DNA from 4 places in the Neobacillus sp. B24 genome. Region 1 is predicted to be linked to each of the others. Evidence: riboswitches for the same ligand, from Rfam matches in the RefSeq annotation. Region 1 holds a riboswitch; each other region holds the start of a gene.
The links. Region 1 has a riboswitch for S-adenosylmethionine ahead of ACZ43M_RS04550 (LLM class flavin-dependent oxidoreductase). Riboswitches for the same ligand answer to the same signal wherever they lie in the genome.
Positions count from the first base shown of each region.

Region 1 (5,429 bases):
TGGTATTAATATCGTACGTATAAATATCACCGTCAGCATTTCGGATAAATTCGATTCCAGCCACTTGAACCCCATTACCAGCTAACACCTTTTTATATTTTTCTAAAATTTCGTCGTCAAACCCGTCAATGATTTGGAACTTTGGCTTCTCTTCCACTTCTTCTCCTACCGGACAGAATAAATCGCCAATTTGGCAGGCGTCCGCCGGGCAAAGCTGGAATCCTTCCGAAGTATCCACCTTGACGGCATATACAAAGTTTCCTCCGACAAACTCACAGCGGGTGATGTAGCTTTCAGGAGATACAATGTATTCCTGGATCAGTGTAATGCCATCGACCGGTTCTTCGAACGTTGGTCCTTCCACATACGCTTTTAACGCTTCGATACTTTGGAACAATTGCACACCTAAACCTTTTCCGGCACGGTTATGTTTTGTAATAAAGGGCTGTCCAGAAAAGCTTTCCGCTGCCTTTAAAATGTTTTGCTTGCCAACTGCGGCAATCGTTTTTGGCGTCTTCACACCATATTTATTTAACTCTAAGTATTGTAAAACCTTGCTCACTTCCAGCTTTAGAGCACTCGTTCCATTTAATACCGTGCGGCCATGCGCTTCTAGCCAAGCTAATACCTGTCCAGTAAATTCAGCGGCAAAACGATGATCACGTGTATGGGAAGAAGCACTCATGCGGCTATAGAAGATTCCTTCGGGAGGTTGTGCCGATAAATCTAATGTACCCTCATCTAAATGCCATTCTTCATAAGGAACACCAAGCTCCTCTAATCTCTTTGTTAAATGGACGGTCCACTCACTATTTTCATGGATGACATATACTTTGCTCATGTTTACGGCCTCCTGTTTCTAGTTGTTTATTAAACTGCGTTTTTGTTCCACTAACGGCATAACCTGCTTTGCGAAGCGCTCCATTTCCTCCAGTTGCGGGGAAAATTGTAATAACAATAAGTCTAAGCCGGTTTCTTCATATTGTAAAATTCGATTGGCTATCTGCTCCGGTGTTCCTACCAGGTTTGGCCGCAGACCGCGATTGGAAACCGAGTAATCCTGTAATTGGATCTGCTGCTCTAATTGTGATTTGGTTGTGAAGTCTTTAAAGCCGGCATACGCGCTAGACTCCTTCACCGTCGTGATTTTTTCAAGCTCAGCAAAAGCCTCTTCTTCACTTTCACGGCAAATGACATAGGCTGCCATTCCGAAAGATTTAAATGGTTCATTGTTAGTTTGTTCACGGCGTGCCTTCATTTCAGCAATTTTTTGCTCAATCTCTTCTATTGTTCCACCGTGCATCACGTAAGCGTCGCATTTTTCGGCAATCGTTTGCTTACCTTTTTCGCTTTCACCGCCTGCATAAAGAATCGGGTTCGGTCGTTGAACTGGTTTCGGAGCAAGCTTCGTGTCTTTTAAGTCGTAAAACTGGCCCGCATAATTAAAGGTTTCTTCTGTCCATAACCCTTTTAGCACATCAATAAATTCCTCGGTTCGAGCATAACGCTCATCGTGCTCGGTGAAAATGCCGCCATATTGACGCGCTTCTTCTGCCCACCAACCCGAAACAACATTAAGCGTAAAACGGCCGTTGCTGATACGGTCAATATTGGCGGCCATTTTTGCTGTCACAGCAGGATTATGAAAACCTGGGCGAATCGCGGTCATGATTTCTATTTTCTCTGTCACGGCAGCAAGTGCCGCTGCGGTGGACCAGGCTTCAAGAGAATCATGCTCCGGTCCTTTAATATCATTTAAATATAATTCAGCAATCAGTGTCGTTGAGTATCCCCAGTCTTCAGCTGACTGTATGACTTTTTTCGCATAGTCAAAGGTTGGTGGCATATTCTCGTCATCTACATTCCGCAGCCAGCCTCCAAAAATCGGTAACCAAAAACCATATTTCATCTCTGTTCTCTCCTCTGCTGTTCTCATTCTCTAGTTTTCTTATTCGCTAAGTTGGATTTATAAAAAAACAAAAAACTCTCTTCAAAGAAGAGAGCCTAATAACCCCCTTCTCATCTTTCAAGCCATACGCTTGATGGAATTGGCACAGTATTCATACGAACCTGCTGCCGAGGCTTCAAAGGGCCAGTCCCTCCACCTCTCTGGATAAGAAGAAAAATATTTTTAAATCTATTAATATAGCGATAATAATTTAAATTCAGTCAATTGTCAATCAAATATTCACCACGGGACAGTGCTCAGGGCATATTTTCACAGCAGAGATTAGGACCATCCTTCTGATATTTAAAAGAACGATTGTTAAAGTAGTTTATGATGTTTATGAAAGGAATATCCACTCAAACGCATCATGAGATTTCCTTTCATGACATTTCTGAGAGGAAAATTCACTCAAACGCGCCATGAGACTTCCTTTCATGACATTTCTGAGAGGAAAATTCACTCAGGCTCGTCATGAGATTTCCTTTCATGACATTTCTGAGAGGATAATCCAATCAAACGCGTCATGAAACTTCCTTTCATGACGTTTCTGAGAGGATAATCCAATCAAATGAGTCATGAAACATCCTTTCATGACATTTCTGAGAGGACAATCCAATCAAATGAGTCATGAAACATCCTTCCATGACGTTTCTAAGAGGAAAATTCACTCAAACGCGTCATGAAACCTCCTACCATGACGTTTCTAAGAGGATAATCCACTCAAACGCGTCATCAGACATTGGTCTTTTAGTTAATTGATAACGTTTTACCTCGTTAACCCTTCCTGCTTTGCCTTGAAGGCGGCTTGAAACCTATCTTTTACATCTAGTTTGTGGTAGATGCTGGAGATATAGTTCTTGACTGTTCCCTCGGATAGAAATAGTTTTTCTGCGATGTGTTTATTGCTTAGTCCTACTGCAATGCATTGCAGCACTTCTTCTTCACGTTCTGTTAAGTCGTAGTTATTCTTGTTTTCCTGCTGGGTTGATGTTTCATGACTGTTTATTTGCTGAACTAGCAGCTTGGCCAAATCCTGCGGGAGCAGGGTCCCGCCTTTATGAATCAGTTTAATGCCTGCGAGCAAGTCTTTTGGATGAATGGCTTTCAGCAAGTAGCCTTCTGCCCCAATGGCTAACGCGTCAATCACGTAATTAATTTCTTGGAAGGTGGTTAAGATAATCACCTTGATGTCCGGCCAGCGTTGTTTGATCATTTTTGTTGCAGAAATTCCATCCATTTCCGGCATGTTAATATCCATCAAGATCGTGTCCGGTTGATGCTGCTGGCATAACGCAACGGCTTCAGCCCCATTTTCCGCCAAACCAACTACTTCAATTTCATCATCCATATCTAACACGATGGACAAGCTCTCCCGAATCAACTCTTGATCATCCGCTATGACTAATTTAATGCCGCTCATTTAGGCCACCCCTTTTATCGGTACAGTAATCGTCAGCTTTACCCCATGGTGTGTTCCACTTGTAATATCAAGATTCCCATGCAATTCCCCAATCCGTTCCTTCATCGCGGTGAGACCAAAACCAGGCTGCAAAGCATCAATGGGGCTTCCGTTATTTTCAATAGATAACACAATCTCATAGTCCGTAAATAAGTAATCAACCAAAATTTCTGAAGCACCGCCATGTCGTTTCGCATTTGTCAACGCCTCTTGAAGACAGCGAATGAATGCGAGTTTAATATTCTTAGAAATGGGGATTTCTCTCCCTTGCCTATTAAACTGAACATCGGTATCGGTATTTTCTTTAAAACTATCAACGATTTTATGTAAAAGCTCCGACAATGGCTGTTCATTTTCTGACGGGGCTATTTGGTGGATATGTCTTCGAATGTCCTCCAAGCCTTTACGAGAAACATTAGCAAGGGCTTCAACCTTTTGTTTCGCTCGATCAACATCCTTTTCCAGCAAATAAGAAACGGCGTCAAGCCCCATGGTTACAGAAGTAAAGTGATGGCCAATCGTATCATGCAGTTCTTTTGCAAGCCGGTTCCGTTCTTGGAGCAGCGTTACCTTCTCGATCTGCTCCGCATATTGCTGAAGCACCCGATACTGCTCTTGAATTAACTGATATTGTTTATTATTTTCTTCGATGATTCGTTTTGTCTTCTGCTGCGAATGAATGACATAGTTAAAGCAGGCGCCAAAGCCTAGGAAGATGAAGATATCGATGTACTGAAGAAAATAAGTGACGGTGTCCATAGTCCACAGAGTAGGGAGCGGGTACAAAATTAAAAACACTGGCAAGGTCCATCTGGCCGACTTCTTTGTCGCAAGGTAACCAACCATCAAGATGGACATGAGGATCATGGCGGGACCAAGGTTAAAGTGTTCAAATATATTAAAATAGACGGAAGCTCCGCCTCCTATGATGAGCTCGGCAATCGGATAAAGAACCGGGTTTTTATACCCAGGTCTCCAAAAAATGAGGGGGACTAAATAATAAACGGTTAATATACCGACAAAGGATACATACGTAAGTACACTCTCACCTTTCACATCGATAAATAGGGTAAGGACACCAGCAAGGTACCAGCACAATCTCAAGAAAAAAATAAACCAGTCTACTCCAACCCACTCAAATGCGGCTTTCTTCATTCCAGCTTCGCGCCTCCACCCTGCTACTTTTTTCCTATCCTTACCTATCTTACAAGAATTTGGTTAATTCTAACAGTCTTATAAATAAAAAATTCAGATGGCATAATGAGGTCTTTTTCATTTCATGACTAACTTCACTACGGTCATATGACTTTTTCTTTGTATGATAAGGTCATAGGGTTACAGAAGGGAACGAGGAACATGAAAAATGAAGAAATGCTGCAGGAGTTGGAGGATCGATTAAAAGGCCTGCCAACGGAGGATCGGGAGAAATTACTCGATTTGTATAAGGACCTTATAGAGGTCGCTTCTGAAAATCGGAAAGTTAGTACAAATTCACCTGGTGGGTTAACTGATAACTACCCATTGCCGATTAATACGGAAACTGATTCTTATCGCAATTTAGGTCGAATCATCCTTGCATCGATTAGTTTATTTTTCTTCAACCTTATTTTTATGCTAGGTCCAGTGATTGCGATATTTTCTGTTTATCTGTCACTTTGGGTCGTGAGTGCAAGCTTTGTGATATCTCCCCTTTTTGTCGTTACACAGGTATTGAACGGCGGGTTTACAACCTTCGAGTTATTTCTATCGCTCATTCTGTGCGGAATTGGCATTGCGCTCGGGGCAGGCATGGTCAAAGCAGGCAAATGGTTATATAAGACGTTTAGCAGATACGTAAATTGGAATATGAAATTAATCAAAGGGGATTAAAAAAATGAGAAAAATTATGTACGGGGCGTTAGGACTTGTGGTCATTGGAGTCATTGGTGTAATTATGTCAATCAACACTTCCGGTGTTGAAGCTTTTACATTCAGTTCAGTAGATGTGCATGAAACAAAAGAAGTCTCAGCAAAAGGGGTCAG
Region 1 is NZ_AP035777.1:940,970-946,398, reverse strand. It holds gene ACZ43M_RS04555 (ATP-grasp domain-containing protein) at 1-841, opposite strand, end outside; gene ACZ43M_RS04550 (LLM class flavin-dependent oxidoreductase) at 860-1,909, opposite strand; SAM riboswitch class I at 2,017-2,120, opposite strand; gene ACZ43M_RS04545 (response regulator) at 2,715-3,368, opposite strand; gene ACZ43M_RS04540 (sensor histidine kinase) at 3,369-4,562, opposite strand; gene ACZ43M_RS04535 (DUF1700 domain-containing protein) at 4,764-5,276, shown strand; gene ACZ43M_RS04530 (DUF4097 family beta strand repeat-containing protein) at 5,281-5,429, shown strand, end outside.

Region 2 (5,429 bases), 1.7 Mb from region 1:
TCTTGGGAAATCTCATTATTTCCTCAGACACATCAGATATTTGTCGAGCGAATCTAAAAGGAATACAAGCGCTATTGCTGAATAGTATTGGTAGAGACAAATGATTCGGAGTGGTGAAAATGCAGGAAGCAGTAAGTTCATTTCTAATGGCTGTAAAAAGGCAGGGACAGTTGCAGCCGTTGTTAGAGTCTGCTGATTTACGGGTATCCTTGATTTCAGATCAACAAACTATTGTGCTAGTAATCAAACATGGTGAGGTAACAGCCTCAAATGAAAAAGACATGGAGCACACCACCATCAAAATCAGTGGTCAGCCTCCGGAAATAACACGACTATTAGAAGGAAGGGAAAGATTGAGAGTCCTTCAAAAGAGCGGTCGGCTGATGGTATCAGCACCCTTAAGAATAATCTTATTACTTGAATCCATGTTTTATTTGACAATGCCGCACGGCGCTCTTGTATCATAAAAATTTTATTCAAAGTCATTGACTCGGAATTGAAGTTGCGGTATTATGTTTTTAAATATTCTATCAATTAAATAAGTTATCTTATCAAGAGAGGCGGAGGGACTGGCCCTGTGATGCCCGGCAACCGGTGACTTACATACGGTGCTAATTCCAGCAGAGCAAGTTCGCTCTGAAAGATAAGAAGAGCATAATCCCCTCTTCTTATGAAGTGGGGATTTTATTTTTCCAAAAAGAGAGGAGCAAGGAAGATGACCGAAAACCAAAAGAACTATCGATTTGAAACATTGAGTGTACATGGCGGCTTGGCGCCAGATCCAGTTACAGGGGCACGGGCCGTGCCAATCTATCAAAACAATGCCTACCAATTTAAGAGCACAGAGCATGCCGCAAACCTGTTTGCGCTAGCAGAGCCTGGCTACATATACACCCGGATTCACAATCCAACCACAACTGTTTTTGAAGACAGAGTGGCACTGTTGGAAGGCGGCGTAGGCGCACTTGCGGTGGCAAGCGGGATGGCAGCCATCACACTGGCAATCTTAAACATTGCTGAAGCAGGCGATGAAATTGTTGCAGCTGGAAACCTCTACGGCGGTACCTATAATTTATTTGCGGTAACCCTGCCGAAATACGGAATCAATGTGAAATTCGTTGATGCGGAGAATCCTGAGAACTTCCGTTCAGCCATTACGGAAAAAACAAAAGCGGTTTTCGCGGAAACAATCGGCAACCCAAGTCTTCGCGTCCTTGATATTGAAAAAGTCGCGGAGATTGCGCATGACGCAGGTGTACCGTTAATCATCGATAACACTTTCGCTACGCCATACCTGTGCCGGCCAATTGAGCATGGGGCTGATATTGTGGTCCATTCGGCGACCAAATGGCTCCTTGGTAACGGCACGTCAACTGGCGGCATCATAGTTGACGGCGGCAAGTTTGACTGGAATTCACCGAAATTCCCTGGTTTCACGACGCCAGATGCAAGCTATCATGATCTTGTTTATGCAGAAGCATTAGGTGCCGTTGCTTATATTATTAAAGCACGTGTCCAGCTCCTTCGTGACCTTGGACCTGCATTAAGCCCACAAAATGCTTTCCAATTTACGCTTGGACTTGAAACGCTGCATGTGCGCATGAAAGAGCATGTCGCTAACACAGAAAAGGTAGTACAGTACTTATTAAATCACCCTGCGGTAGAGTGGGTTTCTTACCCTGGGCATCCGTCACACCCTGATTATGAATTGTCTAAAAAGTATATGCCAAAAGGCGCAGGGTCCATGGTGGTCTTCGGAATTAAGGGCGGCAAAGAAGCAGGCGCGAAATTAATCGACAACATCCAGCTTTGGGCACATGTGGCCAATGTTGGCGATGCCAAGAGCCTAATTATTCATCCAGCAAGCACAACTCACCAGCAGCTTGATACGGAAGGTCTTAAAGCAGCAGGTGTGTCGGAAGATTTAATTCGTCTTTCCATCGGCATTGAGAATGTCGAGGATTTGGTTGAGGATCTCGAGCAAGCAATCGAAGCGGCAACAGGATTGTCTTCACTGAAAACGAATGCATAAAATAGTTTAGTAAGATAATAAAACTATTTCGTTGACACGACTTTTTATCCATGATACGATAGCAAACGTAAATTAATTTTTGAAAATATTTTTAATTAAATATAAGATTGCTTAAGCTCTTATCAAGAGAGGTGGAGGGATGTGCCCGATGAAGCCCGGCAACCGTCAGTTCATTGAAACTGAAATGGTGCCAATTCACACAAAGCGTCAAGCTTTGGGAGATGGGAGAAAGGATTGTATTTACTGATGCCTTTCTGCCCGTGCGGAAGGGCATTTTATTTTTCTAAAAAAAGAATCCTTTCATAAAAATAGTCAAAACCTATATCAAGGATAAAAAGTAGGTGAGTCAATGATTTCAATTAAGAGTGTCCGCAAAGTTTTCCAATCCAAAAAAGGCCAGCTAAAAGCAGTTGATGATGTCAATTTGGAAATACAAGATGGAGAAATTTTCGGCGTAATCGGGTATAGCGGCGCCGGAAAGAGTACGTTAATCCGGATGCTGAATGGTCTGGAACTCCCGACCGAAGGAAGTATCACTGTTGCCGGTCGCGAGATTTCAAAAATAAAGGGCAGCGAGCTTCGGAAAGCCCGTCAGGAAATCAGCATGATTTTTCAGCACTTCAACCTCCTTTGGTCGAGGACAGTAAGTGAAAATATTGCCTTCCCTTTGGAAATAGCGGGAGTAAGCGCGCCGCAAAGAAAAAAACGGGTGGCAGAGCTGGTGAAGCTTGTCGGACTCCAAGGCCGGGAAGATGCCTATCCTTCACAATTGAGCGGAGGTCAAAAACAGCGTGTCGGCATTGCCAGGGCGCTTGCCAATAATCCTAAGGTACTTCTCTGTGATGAGGCAACCTCGGCTCTCGACCCGCAAACGACGGATTCAATCCTCGATTTACTAGTCGATATTAATAAAAAATTGGGCTTAACGATTGTGTTAATTACCCATGAGATGCATGTCATCCGGAAAATCTGCCACCGGGTTGCCGTGATGGAAAGCGGCCGGATTGTAGAACTTGGTTCGGTACTGGATGTGTTTAAAAATCCGCAGCAGCCAATTACTAAACGGTTTGTGCAGCAGGTGTCTGAACCAGAGGAAACAAAGGAAACAGCTGACCACTTACTTGAACGTTATAATTCAGGAAAAATTGCTCAATTAACGTTTATTGGCGAATCTGCAGAGCAGCCGGTAATTACGAATCTAATTCGCCAGCACGATGTAACAATAAATATTTTGCAGGGTAAAGTTTCGCAAACGCAGAGCGGTTCATATGGGACACTGTTCATTCATATCGATGGGGACGAGGCTGAAATCAACAAGGCCATTGCCTATATTCGTTCCCAGCAGGTAGGAGTGGAGGTGGTTGTAAATGATTAAGGAATATTTACCGAATGTGGATTGGCTGATTATGTGGCAAGAAACAAAAAATACCCTTTATATGACGGGCATATCTGTTCTTGCAACATTTATATTGGGTACGCTGCTTGGATTAATCTTGTTTCTGACAGCAAAAGGAAACATCTGGGAAAATAAGCCGATAAATGCGGTTATTAGCGGCATTGTCAATATCTTTCGCTCAATCCCGTTTATTATCCTAATCGTGTTATTAATTCCGTTTACAACATTTTTGGTCGGAACAATGATTGGTGAAGATGCCGCATTGCCTGCGCTGATAATTGGTGCTGCCCCGTTTTATGCGAGAATGGTCGAAATTGGCCTCAGGGAAATTGATAAAGGGGTCATTGAAGCAGCAAAATCAATGGGAGCCACAACGGGCACCATCATTTGGAAGGTGCTGCTGCCGGAATCGATGCCGGCGCTTATTTCGGGGATTACAGTTACAGCGATTGCCCTTGTTGGGTATACAGCGATGGCCGGAGCGATTGGTGCCGGCGGCTTGGGAAACCTTGCTTATAACTATGGATTCCAACGCAATCAGAATGATGTAACCTTCATCGCTACAGTCATTATTTTAATCATCGTGTTTGTGATTCAGTTTATTGGTGATTTCATCACTTCAAAATTAGATAAAAGATAAAAAGGAGAGTTTGAAAATGAAAAAATGGTTAAACGTACTCTTAACATTAACACTTGCGCTTGTATTAGCTGCTTGCGGCACTAAAGATGAAGACAAGTCTGAAGGCACTAGCGGGGATAAAGCAGAAACAACAAAATTAGTGGTTGGAGCATCAACTGTACCACACGCGGAAATTCTTGAAAAAGCAAAACCGATTTTAAAAGGAAAAGGCATTGATCTTGAAATTAAAACATTTACTGACTATGTTTTACCGAACAAGGCTCTACAATCAAAGGAATTGGATGCAAACTACTTCCAGCACATTCCATACCTCGAGGCACAAAATAAAGAGTTTGGCTATGGATTTGTTAATGCTGGCGGAATTCACATTGAGCCAATCGGTGTTTATTCAAAAAAATACAAAGATCTTAACGACCTTCCAGAAGGCGCGCATCTGATTATGAGCAACTCAGTCGCTGACCATGGCCGTCTGCTATCATTACTTGAAAACGAGGGCTTAATTAAGCTAAAAGAAGGCATTGATAAAACAAAGGCCGAAATTAAAGATGTTGTAGACAATCCGAAAAAATTAAAGTTTGATGCAAACTACGAAGCAAAATTATTACCACAGATTTTCAATAATGGCGAAGGCGATGCTGTATTAATCAATTCCAACTATGCAATTGATGGCGGCTTAAACCCAATCAAGGATTCTATTGCGATTGAAGATAAAGAATCTCCATATGTAAACGTCATTGCCGTTCGTAAAGGCGATGAAAATAATGAAGCAATCAAAACGCTTGTAGAAGTGCTGCACTCTAAAGAAATTCAAGACTTTATCCTTGAAAAATATGAAGGAGCAGTTGTACCGGTATCCGAGTAATAATTAAATAAGAAGAAACAAAGATGAAGAGGCTGCTTTTGACAGCCTCTTTTCCATATACATTAATCCACCCTTTTAAGTGAAAAATAGAATGGATTACCATCAATTTATCCCGCATTAACGGGCAGTAAAACCCCCATCTTAATACTTGCACAAATCGAAGAAGTATAGGTGGGGGTTAACTGCCCGTAAATGCCCGATTGGTTCAACTAACAATCAGTGGGGGATGGAAAAAACCCCCACTGATTGAAGTTTCACTTTATCCATTGGCATTTCCTTGTAAAATAAGGTATGATTTAATTCGAGTTTATTTTACATAATTCTTATCAGAATTTTCTTTCAAAAATCTTGATCATTCTCAATTGGTAACGCTTTAGTGAAAACAAAGACTAGTTATCACTGCATAAAGGTTGCTAACACATTTAATTTGTTATAAGATTGTAATGAGAATAGATTGAGAATGAAATACCTTATCGACGCTGTCGATACGATACAAAAC
Region 2 is NZ_AP035777.1:4,612,594-4,618,022, reverse strand. It holds gene ACZ43M_RS23005 (hypothetical protein) at 120-467, shown strand; SAM riboswitch class I at 546-650, shown strand; gene ACZ43M_RS23000 (O-acetylhomoserine aminocarboxypropyltransferase/cysteine synthase family protein) at 716-2,032, shown strand; SAM riboswitch class I at 2,149-2,260, shown strand; gene ACZ43M_RS22995 (methionine ABC transporter ATP-binding protein) at 2,382-3,407, shown strand; gene ACZ43M_RS22990 (methionine ABC transporter permease) at 3,400-4,068, shown strand; gene ACZ43M_RS22985 (MetQ/NlpA family ABC transporter substrate-binding protein) at 4,085-4,930, shown strand.
Region 2: linked by a shared signal. The riboswitch ahead of ACZ43M_RS22995 (methionine ABC transporter ATP-binding protein) and the one ahead of ACZ43M_RS04550 (LLM class flavin-dependent oxidoreductase) in region 1 are both predicted to bind S-adenosylmethionine.

Region 3 (5,429 bases), 2.0 Mb from region 1:
CTAATGATAAACGTTCTGTTGCGAAAATGATGATTTTTCTGTGGGGCGATTATAAGGATTTTGCCAATAACCCCTTAACTGTAGAAGCCGTCCATGTTCAAACAGGGGTTAAAGAGCAGCTTACCGAAGCCGTTGTTTCAGGGGGATTGTATGGCTCTGATGCCCATGCGTTGACATCCTTTAAACCTTTCAGTACCCCTGGCGTTTGGAACCTCCAGTTCTCAGTTGGAGGTAAAAACGTTGGCGAATTCTCCATCTATGTTAAAGAACCCTATATTTCGTTTGGTAAATCAACGTTATTAGTCTCGTCTGAGGACCTATATGCCGGTTTCTATGAGCATGAAATTATCGAAGTTGAAGGAGAAAATCTTCCGGAAGAAATAGAATTAAAGATATTTACCATAGAAGGGGAAACAGCGTTGACCACTACGTTTCCATTTAAAAAGGTAGCAGATTATACAACAACAGACGGGAAGAAGATTTCTCAGTACGGCGGAGGTTTCACGCTTGAAAGAAGTGGAAACTATCAATTTAGTGTGCTGCAGGAATCACAGGCTGTAGAAGTAAGGAAACCAAGTAAGACAAAATAAATAATGAAAAAAGCGATTCGACGTTGAATCGCTTTTTTCAATAAATTAGGCAATTGGGCCGCCTTTAGCTGTAATTTCTGGTGCAACATTTGTAAACTTCTTAAAGTTTTCGCGGAATTTCCCGGCTAGTTCTTTTGCCTTCTTGTCATAGGCATCAGCATCTGACCATGTCTTCACTGGCTGCAGCACTTCATCCGGAACCCCGGCTATATGGAGCGGGATATTTAAACCGAAGATTTCGTCCTTGACGGTTTCAACATGATTTAGTTCTCCTTCGAGAGCCGCTTGGACCATTGCTCTTGTATAGGAAAGCTTCATCCTGTTGCCGACACCATACTCGCCCCCAGTCCAGCCTGTATTCACTAGGAACACATTAACGTTGTGCTCAAGAATCTTTTCACCAAGCATATTGGCATATCGAGTTGCCGGCAGCGGCAGGAATGGTGCACCAAAGCAGGTCGAGAAGGTAGCCTGTGGTGAAGTCACACCACGCTCAGTTCCAGCAAGCTTGGAAGTGTAACCGCTTAAAAAGTGGTACATTGCCTGCTCTTTTGTTAATTTTGCAATGGGAGGAAGTACACCGAAAGCATCAGCAGTCAGGAACACAATTGTGGTCGGATGTCCGGCAATACTAGGTACAATGATATTATCAATGGCTTCAATCGGATAGGCAGCACGCGTATTTTCTGTCAAAGTACCGTCATCATAATCCGGAATTCGTGACTCTTTATTGATGACAACGTTTTCAAGTACAGTTCCAAAGCGAATGGCATCAAAAATTTGCGGTTCCTTTTCACGGGTAAGGCCGATACATTTTGCATAGCAGCCACCCTCTATATTAAACACACCATTGGATGACCAACCGTGTTCATCATCGCCGATCAGTTTGCGATTAGGGTCGGCTGAAAGGGTAGTTTTTCCTGTTCCGGAAAGACCAAAGAAAAGGGCAACATCACCTTCTATACCTACGTTCGCCGAGCAATGCATGGAGAAAATGTTATTCTCCGGGAGTAAATAATTCATTACAGAGAAAATGGATTTTTTCATTTCGCCGGCATACTCTGTCCCGCCAATTAGTACGACACGATGTTCAAAGGATATAATAATGAAGGTTTCTGAATTTGTTCCATCCACAGCAGGGTCCGCCTTGAAATTTGGTGCGGAAATGACCGTAAATTGTGAGTCGTGGGTCAAAAGGTCGTCTTCGGTTGGGCGAATAAACAATTGCTGTGCAAATAAATTATGCCAAGCGAATTCGTTGATAACCTGAATCGGCAGGCGTGACTTTTTATCGGCTCCAGCAAAACCCTTAAATACAAAGATCTCATCTTGCTGCTTTAAGTAGTCCAAAACCTTATTATACAAGTTTGTAAAAACCTGTTCAGAAATTGGCTGATTGAGTGACGCGCCCCAGGCAATTTTGTCTTTTGTGGTCGATTCGGATACTATAAATTTATCTTGTGGGGAACGTCCTGTATATTTTCCTGTTGAAACGGTAACAGCACCTGTGGCAGTTAAGGATCCTTCATTTCTGCTTAAGATTTTTTCTACCAGCTGCGGCACAGATAGTTGAACCTGGGCATTGCATTCATTCAGGAACAGTTTTAATTCATTTGGAGTATGAACAGAATTCATTTAAGAAACCTACCTTTTAAAGATTTTTATACTCTAAATATTCTTATCCAATAGTATAACACATTTAATTGATTAGTCTATACTAATCAATTAAATTAAGTTGTATTTTATACAATATTCTATATTTAGTAAAAAGTCATGAAAATGGGTCGTGTTTTACGTAAATTGGTTTAAGATTTTGCATGTACCAAAGTTTGATTTTAACCAAAAGTTGCTAAAAAATCCATTGACATGCTTTGTTTGTGTAGGTTATGATTTAACCTTGAACGGATACTCTCTTATCCCGAGCTGGTGGAGGGACAGGCCCTGTGAAACCCAGCAACCTGCAACTAAGAAAATACCGATATGCCACGAGTGTACGGTCGTTTTCTGGGCAAAGGTGCTAAACCTGATGCAAGGCATATGCCTTGAACGATAAGAGTGAAAGGCACGCGCAAAACATTGCACTCAACCTTTCCTCTAATGGGAAGGTTTTTTCTTTTTTCTGCGTCTACATAATAGTTTTTATACAACGTGAGAACGCCTTCGGGTTTTTTATTTTTAATAAAATTCCTGTAATTATTTCATACTATAAAGGGAATGAGTTCCGTATCAAACTCTGAGGTTCGCAAGCTTTACTATTGCCTCATTTATTTCATAGTATAGGAGGAATTCAGATGTCAACAAAGCGTCGTTTGTTTACTTCTGAATCAGTAACTGAAGGTCATCCCGACAAGATTTGTGACCAGATTTCTGATTCCATTTTAGATGCCATTTTAGCCAAGGATCCGAATGCCCGTGTTGCTGCGGAAACTTCCGTAACAACAGGATTGGTGCTTGTTGCTGGTGAAATCACCACTTCCACCTACGTGGACATTCCAAAGATTGTTCGTGAAACCATTAAAGGAATTGGCTATAATCGTGCAAAATACGGATTTGATTCCGAGACTTGCGCCGTTTTAACTTCCATTGATGAGCAATCCCCTGATATTGCCATGGGAGTCAACCAAGCGCTTGAAGCACGCGAAGGCCAAATGTCTGACGACGAAATTGAAGCAATCGGTGCTGGGGACCAAGGTTTAATGTTTGGATTTGCCTGTAATGAAACGAAGGAACTTATGCCACTGCCAATTTCTTTAGCACATAAGCTTGCCCGCAAGTTGACAGAAGTTCGTAAGGAGGATATTCTTCCATATCTTCGACCAGACGGCAAAACTCAAGTAACGGTAGAATATGATGAAAATAATCAACCTGTACGGATCGATACGATTGTTATCTCTACGCAGCACCATCCCGAAATCTCGCTAGAGCAGATCCAGCGAAATGTAAAAGAATATGTTATTAATCCGGTTGTTCCCAAGGAATTAATCGATGAAAATACTAAATATTTTATTAACCCTACCGGTCGTTTTGTAATCGGCGGCCCACAAGGGGATGCGGGATTAACAGGCCGTAAAATTATTGTTGATACTTACGGTGGATACGCCCGTCATGGCGGCGGAGCATTTTCCGGTAAAGACCCAACAAAAGTTGACCGTTCGGCTGCCTATGCTGCACGCTATGTGGCAAAAAATATTGTTGCCGCAGGTCTTGCAGACAAATGTGAGGTACAGCTTGCCTACGCCATAGGTGTCGCTAGACCGGTATCCATCTCGGTTGATACTTTCGGAACCGGCAAAGTGAGCGAAGATATTTTAGTTGACCTTGTCAGCAAAAACTTTGACCTGCGCCCTGCAGGAATTATTAAAATGTTGGATTTACGGCGTCCTATCTACAAGCAAACAGCGGCATATGGACATTTTGGCCGTACTGATGTTGATGTTCCGTGGGAACGGACCGATAAAGCTGAAGCACTTCGTCAACAGGCGGAGGGCTGATTAGAAAACGGGAATTACACATAACGTGTGATTCCCGTTTTTCTTATCTTTTTTGCAGTGATTTATAATACTGAGCCTTTTCTGCATATTCTCTTATAATTCGGTCCATGTCCTTGATATCTTCCTCATTTAATTCCCTGATTACTTTGGCAGGTTTGCCAAACGCCAATGTGTTCGGAGGTATTTTTTTACCTTGGGGCACTAAACTGCCAGCGCCGATGAATGCCCCTTCGCCAATTTCTGCCTGGTCGAGGATAATCGAGCCCATTCCAATTAACGCTTTTTTTCGAATGATACAGCTATGTAAAATGACCTGATGTCCGACTGTGACTTCATCCTCTAAAATTAGCGGGTTGTTGGGGCTTTGATGTAATATGGAATTATCTTGGATATTGACACGGTTGCCAATTTTCGTCGGCGCAACATCACCGCGAATCACCGTGTTAAACCAGACGCTTGACTCCCCGCCAATTTCAACATCGCCGGTAATAGTTGTATAATCTGCAATAAATGCGGTATCAGCGATTTTAGGATATTTATCTTTAAATGGATAAATCATTAGTCTCTCTCCTTTGGGATGATGCTTCTATTTTAACGAATAAATGAAGCACTTTTCAAAAATTATACTATTATACAGTGTGTTTAACGTAACCCATAAATATCATTGACCCTTGGTTATATGGTAAAATACTTAAAATGAGAAGTTTCAGGGGGAGCAATTATGTGGAAGTGGGAAGCAGAAGGATCCGCAAAGGCTGTTATCGTGATTGTCCACGGCGCTATGGAACACCATCGACGTTATGGCTGGCTGATTGAAATGTGGCGTTCATCCGGCTTTCACGTCATCATGTCCGACCTTCCGGGACAGGGGATGACGACAAGGGCAAACCGCGGTCATATAGAATACTTTGATGAATACATAATAGAAGTAAAGGATTGGATTCAAACAGCCTATCGCTATGATTTGCCGGTTTTCTTAGTTGGCCATAGTATGGGGGGATTAATTGCGATCCGTTTATTGCAGGAGGAAAGGCTAAACCTTGCCGGAGTGATTCTCTCCTCTCCGTGTCTGGGCCTTTTACAGAAACCGTCTAAATTTATGAACTTCCTATCGTATGGATTAAATGTGGTGTTTCCATCATTTCGGCTCAATTCCGGCCTGACTGTACAAATGGCGACAAGGAATGAAGATGTCAGGGAAGCAGATTCAAATGATACACTTTATGTGACAAAGGTATCAGTTAGGTGGTATCGTGAATTGGCAGAGGCCATTAAGCAAGCTTTCGTCAATATTCCAGACACCCAGGATGTGCCGATGCTTGTCATGCAGGGCGGAGATGACAAAATC
Region 3 is NZ_AP035777.1:4,394,313-4,399,741, reverse strand. It holds gene ACZ43M_RS21845 (hypothetical protein) at 1-590, shown strand, start outside; gene pckA (phosphoenolpyruvate carboxykinase (ATP)) at 636-2,225, opposite strand; SAM riboswitch class I at 2,501-2,646, shown strand; gene metK (methionine adenosyltransferase) at 2,882-4,081, shown strand; gene ACZ43M_RS21830 (gamma carbonic anhydrase) at 4,125-4,640, opposite strand; gene ACZ43M_RS21825 (alpha/beta hydrolase) at 4,803-5,429, shown strand, end outside.
Region 3: linked by a shared signal. The riboswitch ahead of metK (methionine adenosyltransferase) and the one ahead of ACZ43M_RS04550 (LLM class flavin-dependent oxidoreductase) in region 1 are both predicted to bind S-adenosylmethionine.

Region 4 (5,429 bases), 530 kb from region 1:
TGAATGAGTTTGGTAAGTCGTTGGCGATGGTGCTGCAGCGGCCGCATTGGCTACCGGTTCCAGAATTGGCGCTAAGGTTCTTATTGGGAGAAATGAGCACGTTAGTGGTAGACGGGCAGAAGGTGCTGCCAAACGAGTTATTAAAGAATGGCTACGAATTCACCTATCCCGATTTAAAAAGCGCCTTAGAAAATATATTTTCGTAAAAATGGTATTATTCCTTTTTTAAAAGGCAAAAATGGAAACGTGTACATGATGTACCATTTATACCTGCTTTAAATAAATTTGGAAGGGATGAATCATGATGTCGGAAAACAAAAAACGCAATAAGGATCGTGAACGTACAAATTTAACAAGCATGCAGGAAGTAACCTATGGCCATGAATTTAAAATGGCGGACCGTGCCGCCGGCTACATGAACCGCAAAGGCAGACAGTAAGATACATAATTTTTTCCATTAATGGACCTCTTTTATTTGGTAAAGCTAGTAAGGGGAGCGTAGCGATTGCGGCTCCACTAGCTACCATTGAAAGGGGTTTTTTTCATGGGCCGTTCACACGGACATAAAACTCGTGACCGAAATAAAGCATCACTTCCACAGGTTCCAAGTAACATGAAATCAGACGGGCAGGATGTAGAATTTTCAAAAGAAATGGCTGACGGAGCGGATATGGAGGCACAAGCACGGGCAAATGCCGCCAATCAGCGCGTACAAAATCGTAACCGCTAATGTTGATCACAGCTCTTATTTGCCTGTTGGTCAGAAAGAAATGGCGGGCATCGAAGGCATAAAAAAAGAAGAAGCAGGATTCCTGCTTCTTTTATAATGAAAAAAGGGGGAAATCATATGAATCATGAGTTCTAAAGAGAGGTATCCGTTTTGGCAACGGCTAGAACTCGGCACTGCTGTAATTCCCATAGATCAAGTTGGCAAAACATTCTTGTCTACACCCTTACTATACTCCCGGTTACCCTTTTAAACAACTGCTTTCACAGTTTCTTAACATATTTATGTTGGAAATTTGACTAGATTGTGAACTAACCAATGTGGATATGTTGTAAACCTAAAATATCTTACACCACCACTACTTCTTTCTGTTCCACTTCTCCAAGAATCGCAAAATAAAGAATATTCTCGAGCTGTTCCAAATCAGATTTGCTTGCTTTGATGACCCTGATTCCGTTACCGACCTCATCTATTATTGTACCTGTTGCGAGGGTATCATGATGCCCCTGTACTAACCATAATTCCTGTTTTAGCCCTTCATTATGCTCACGATCAGCAACAGGAGTTTGCGAGTACTTTTTCCTACCGGAAGGGTTTTGACAGACGTAAACCAGATCTTCGATGACAGCACTCGCGGTCGGAAACATTCCTGCGCCAGGGCCCTGCAGGGTAATCCGGCCGACAATATCGGAGTACACATTGACCGCATTTTCGACCCCTTCGACATGATAAAAAGGATGCTCATCACCTACAAGTACAGGTTGCACCGAAGCCTTGATTTGCTCCCCAACCTTTGTCAGGCTGGCAACATGTTTAAAACGAAGCCCTAACTTTCCTGCCGCTTCAATTAATTCGCTGGTGATAGCGGTAATCCCCTGCCGCTCTACCCCATGCCAATCCGGCTCTTCCCCAAAAGCAATACGGCTTAGAATCATGGTTTTATAAAAGGCATCGAAGCCTTCAACGTCGTTCGTTGGGTCTACCTCGGCATAGCCATTTTGCTGCGCCTGCGATAAGCTTTCCGCAAAAGACTGCTGCTTTTCCCGCATTTGTGTCAGGATAAAATTCGACGTCCCATTTAAGATTCCTTGAATCTGTTGGACACGGTTTATTTTTAACAATTGCCGTAACGTTTGGATGACCGGAATACCCCCGGCGACTGTCGCCTCAAAGCCGACAGAAACGTTATGCTGCTCAGCCAGTTCCATGAGTTCACTCCCATGATGAGCAAACATTTCTTTGTTGGCGGTAATGATGTGGCAGCCGTGTTGTATTGCCTTTTTCAAATAGGTAAAGGTCGGTTCTTTGCCAACAATGGCTTCTACCACAATATCCACCTGCGGCAATTGGAGAATTTCTTCGAAGTCTGTAGTGAGTAGCACTTCCGGAGCAATATCCCTTTTCTTCTGTTTATTTTTTATCAGTACGGCAGCCACTTCCACCTTTTTTCCCAAAACAGCAGCCAGTTCTTCCCCGTGGGAAGAAATCGTCCGATATGCCCCTTCTCCAACGGTACCAAAACCGAGAATAGCTACCTTTAACACTGCCATTTCATTCCCTCCCTTTTTTCGAAAAAATAAAAACCCCCTTCGATAAGAAGAGGGCGATTCGTCCTCCTCTTATCTGTCAGGTTAAAGATAACCTGCAGGAATTAGCACCTTTTCAAGGAATACCTTGAAGGTTGCCGGGCTTCATCGGGCCTAGTCCCTCCGCCTCTCTGGATAAGAGATTTATATTTTTAAATTTTCGTTCATTTCCAAGTTATAAAAGAAATATTAGCTGAATCTTCCATTAAAGTCAATAGTTAAAGTGGCAATAATGAAATGGATTCTTGCCCGCTGATCCGTTCAACCATATCCAGCCATTCCTGTGGTTTGTTTGACAGCACGGCATAATATGTCGTCAGGAAGTCTTTAACTAGAGCTGCCGGGAGCTGGTCAAGCTCATCTTTAGTCGGCATGAAGCATAGGTCGAGACCCTTGACTGCCTCTCCGTTGTTTTCCCATGACGGATGGACGTAGTTTAGGTCCAGGCGCTTATAGCCCAGGTGTGACAACACTTCGCGGCGAACATACGGATCCATCACCTTAACGCCGCCAAATTCATGATGTTCCACCCGGTAAGGGTCATATATTTCGGCAAACATCCCGAATAATTCTTTCCCGTTTTCCTTTGCCAGCTGCTGAAGATCCTTTAAGCGATTTTGCGCAAGGAAACGGCCTAGGCTCAGACCCGGTTTGCTGATGATGGTAAAATCAGTCATCGCAATGTTCCAGTCAGGATAATAGCGATATTCGGTCGCCCCGACCACTTGATTGTTGTCGACAGCAACGAACACGCGAATCGATGGGTCCTCAAGCGGCTCCTTCCAAAGATCGTACTCGAGGACTTCTTCCGGCGGAAAAATTTGTCCCATTAGGTCGTGCAGTTTTTTGAAATTCGGGTCAGTGATATTGATAATGCGTTTGTATTCCATAGGTTTGTGAATCTCCTTTTTTATTTAAACGGATTTTTCCATTCCATCAGGGCAGCGTAGTTACAGGACTCTTCATCTTCAAGATAGTTTTCGGCGATACCTAGTGGTACGCGTCCGCAGCGCAGCAAAAAGCTGATAACCGGGTCCTTGAGCTGGCCTGTTATAATTGCATTCAAATATTCGTTTGGTGTCATGGTTTCAGCGACCTTGTGGTAGCCCGGCATCCGCCCGCCGCCAAGCAGCCGATCATAGCCTTTTTCAATCACAACATGGTACATCGCCTGCATCATTAGTTTGCCAAGTCCAAGCTTGCGGTACTGGGGACGGACACTGATGTCGACGATGTACAGCGTGTTGCCGTTGGGATTGTGGTTGCGAATATAGCCGTGGTCAGTGATTTTCTCCCAGTTATGGTTAGGGTCGTTCGAGTCAAATTCAACGACGAGACCGGTAAGCGACCCGGCGAGTTCACCGTTGATTTCTACACATAAAGCCCCTTCCGGGAAATGGGTAACATGGCTGGTCAACTGTTCTTTATTCCACCACAGTTCAGAGGGAAACGGGGGCGGAAAGCATTCCGCCTGGATATCAATGAGTTGGTCAAAATCATCCTTCGTGTAATTACGGATACAAATCGGCAGGAGCCGGTCTTGGTCGTACACGTAAAATTCACTTCGGTACATTGGGCTCACCCCTATTGCCAATCTGTGTATAGATCCGTTCTGCGGTCGCGCCAAGTAGTGACTGCACCGCGCTCTCTTACTTCGTAAAGCAGATCAAGGTCGAGGTCTGCGGTGACAACCATATCGTCGTTGATTTCCCCTTGCACTTGAATACCTTGCGGCGGGAATGGGATATCGTTAGGCGTAATAACGACAGCCTGGCCGAAGTTTGCACGCATGAAGTCGACTGTTGGCAGCGCACCGACAGTTCCGGTTAGAACCACATATACCTGATTTTCAATCGCCCGGGCATGGCTGGTGTAGCGGACACGATGGAAGCCGTGGCGGTCATCTGTACAGGATGGGCAGAAAATCACGTCAGCGCCCTTTGCCTTAGCCATGCGGACGATTTCTGGAAATTCGATATCATAGCAGGTCAGCAGGGCAATTTTCCCCTTGTCAGTTTCAAAAATTTGAAAAGAGTCACCAGGTGCCATATTCCATTCTTTAATTTCAGTTGGGGTAATATGGAGCTTGGCCTGCTCACCGATTCTGCCGTCCGGGTAGAACAGGTGCGCAGTGTTATAAAGCTTGCCGTCTTTTTCAATAACATGCGTTCCGGCAATGATGTGCATGTTTGTTTGTTTGGCAAATTTGGCGAAAAGTTCTTTGTAATTTTCGGTGAAGCTTGGCAGATCGTTGATTGTCAGGCTCTGGCCTTGACCGTTACCGATAGACAGCAGCTGGGTCGTGAAGAATTCCGGAAACAGGACAAATTCCGCCCCAAATTCCTCGGCTGTTTTTATGTAATGCTCGCACTGGGCGGCGAACTCCTCAAAGGAATGGATTGTATGTAGATGGTACTGAACTGCAGAAACTCTTAGTTTCATTTTTGGCCTCCTTGTTGGATGATTTGTTTGATTCCTAATGGAGATTATCTACTATTTATGGAGGGAATACAAATGAAATGCGCCTCGTAAATCTTTTTTACCATCCCCTCCATACCAAGCCACCCCTGGTATAAAAGAACAAGCCAGCTGGTCGCTGGCTCGACTATATATATACTCGTATTTTGTGTTGATATCCGCTGATATTGTGTCGATATCCTTCAGTTTTGTGTTGATATCTGCTGAAAATATGTCGATATCCACCTAAAGTGTGTTGATATATTTTTCAGAGCAAAAAGTTACCCCTTTTAATGCTCCAATTTCCCCTCACCCAGCTCAATCTGCGCTCGCACCTGCTCCGGCGAAGTCCCACCAAAGCTGTTCCTCACCGCCACAACATGTTCCGGGGCCAAAACTTTGTAAATATCCTCTTCAAACAACAAACTAAATTCCTTATACTCTTCCATGCTCAAATCCAATAAAAACTTGCCGGACTGGATCGCATAGAGAACAATTTTTCCAATCACTTCATGAGCCTCACGGAATGGCAGGCCTTTACGGACAAGGTAATCGGCAATATCGGTCGCATTGGAAAAATCGTTATTGATGGCTTTACGCATGACATCTTTGCGAACCGTCATACTTTCAATCATTGGTGCCAGCAGCTTCAATGACCC
Region 4 is NZ_AP035777.1:1,468,705-1,474,133, reverse strand. It holds gene ACZ43M_RS07255 (TIGR01777 family oxidoreductase) at 1-206, shown strand, start outside; gene ACZ43M_RS07250 (YfhE family protein) at 302-439, shown strand; gene ACZ43M_RS07245 (YfhD family protein) at 545-730, shown strand; gene ACZ43M_RS07240 (homoserine dehydrogenase) at 1,075-2,277, opposite strand; SAM riboswitch class I at 2,344-2,455, opposite strand; gene ACZ43M_RS07235 (GNAT family N-acetyltransferase) at 2,532-3,203, opposite strand; gene ACZ43M_RS07230 (GNAT family N-acetyltransferase) at 3,224-3,886, opposite strand; gene ACZ43M_RS07225 (carbon-nitrogen hydrolase family protein) at 3,898-4,755, opposite strand; gene argH (argininosuccinate lyase) at 5,061-5,429, opposite strand, start outside.
Region 4: linked by a shared signal. The riboswitch ahead of ACZ43M_RS07240 (homoserine dehydrogenase) and the one ahead of ACZ43M_RS04550 (LLM class flavin-dependent oxidoreductase) in region 1 are both predicted to bind S-adenosylmethionine.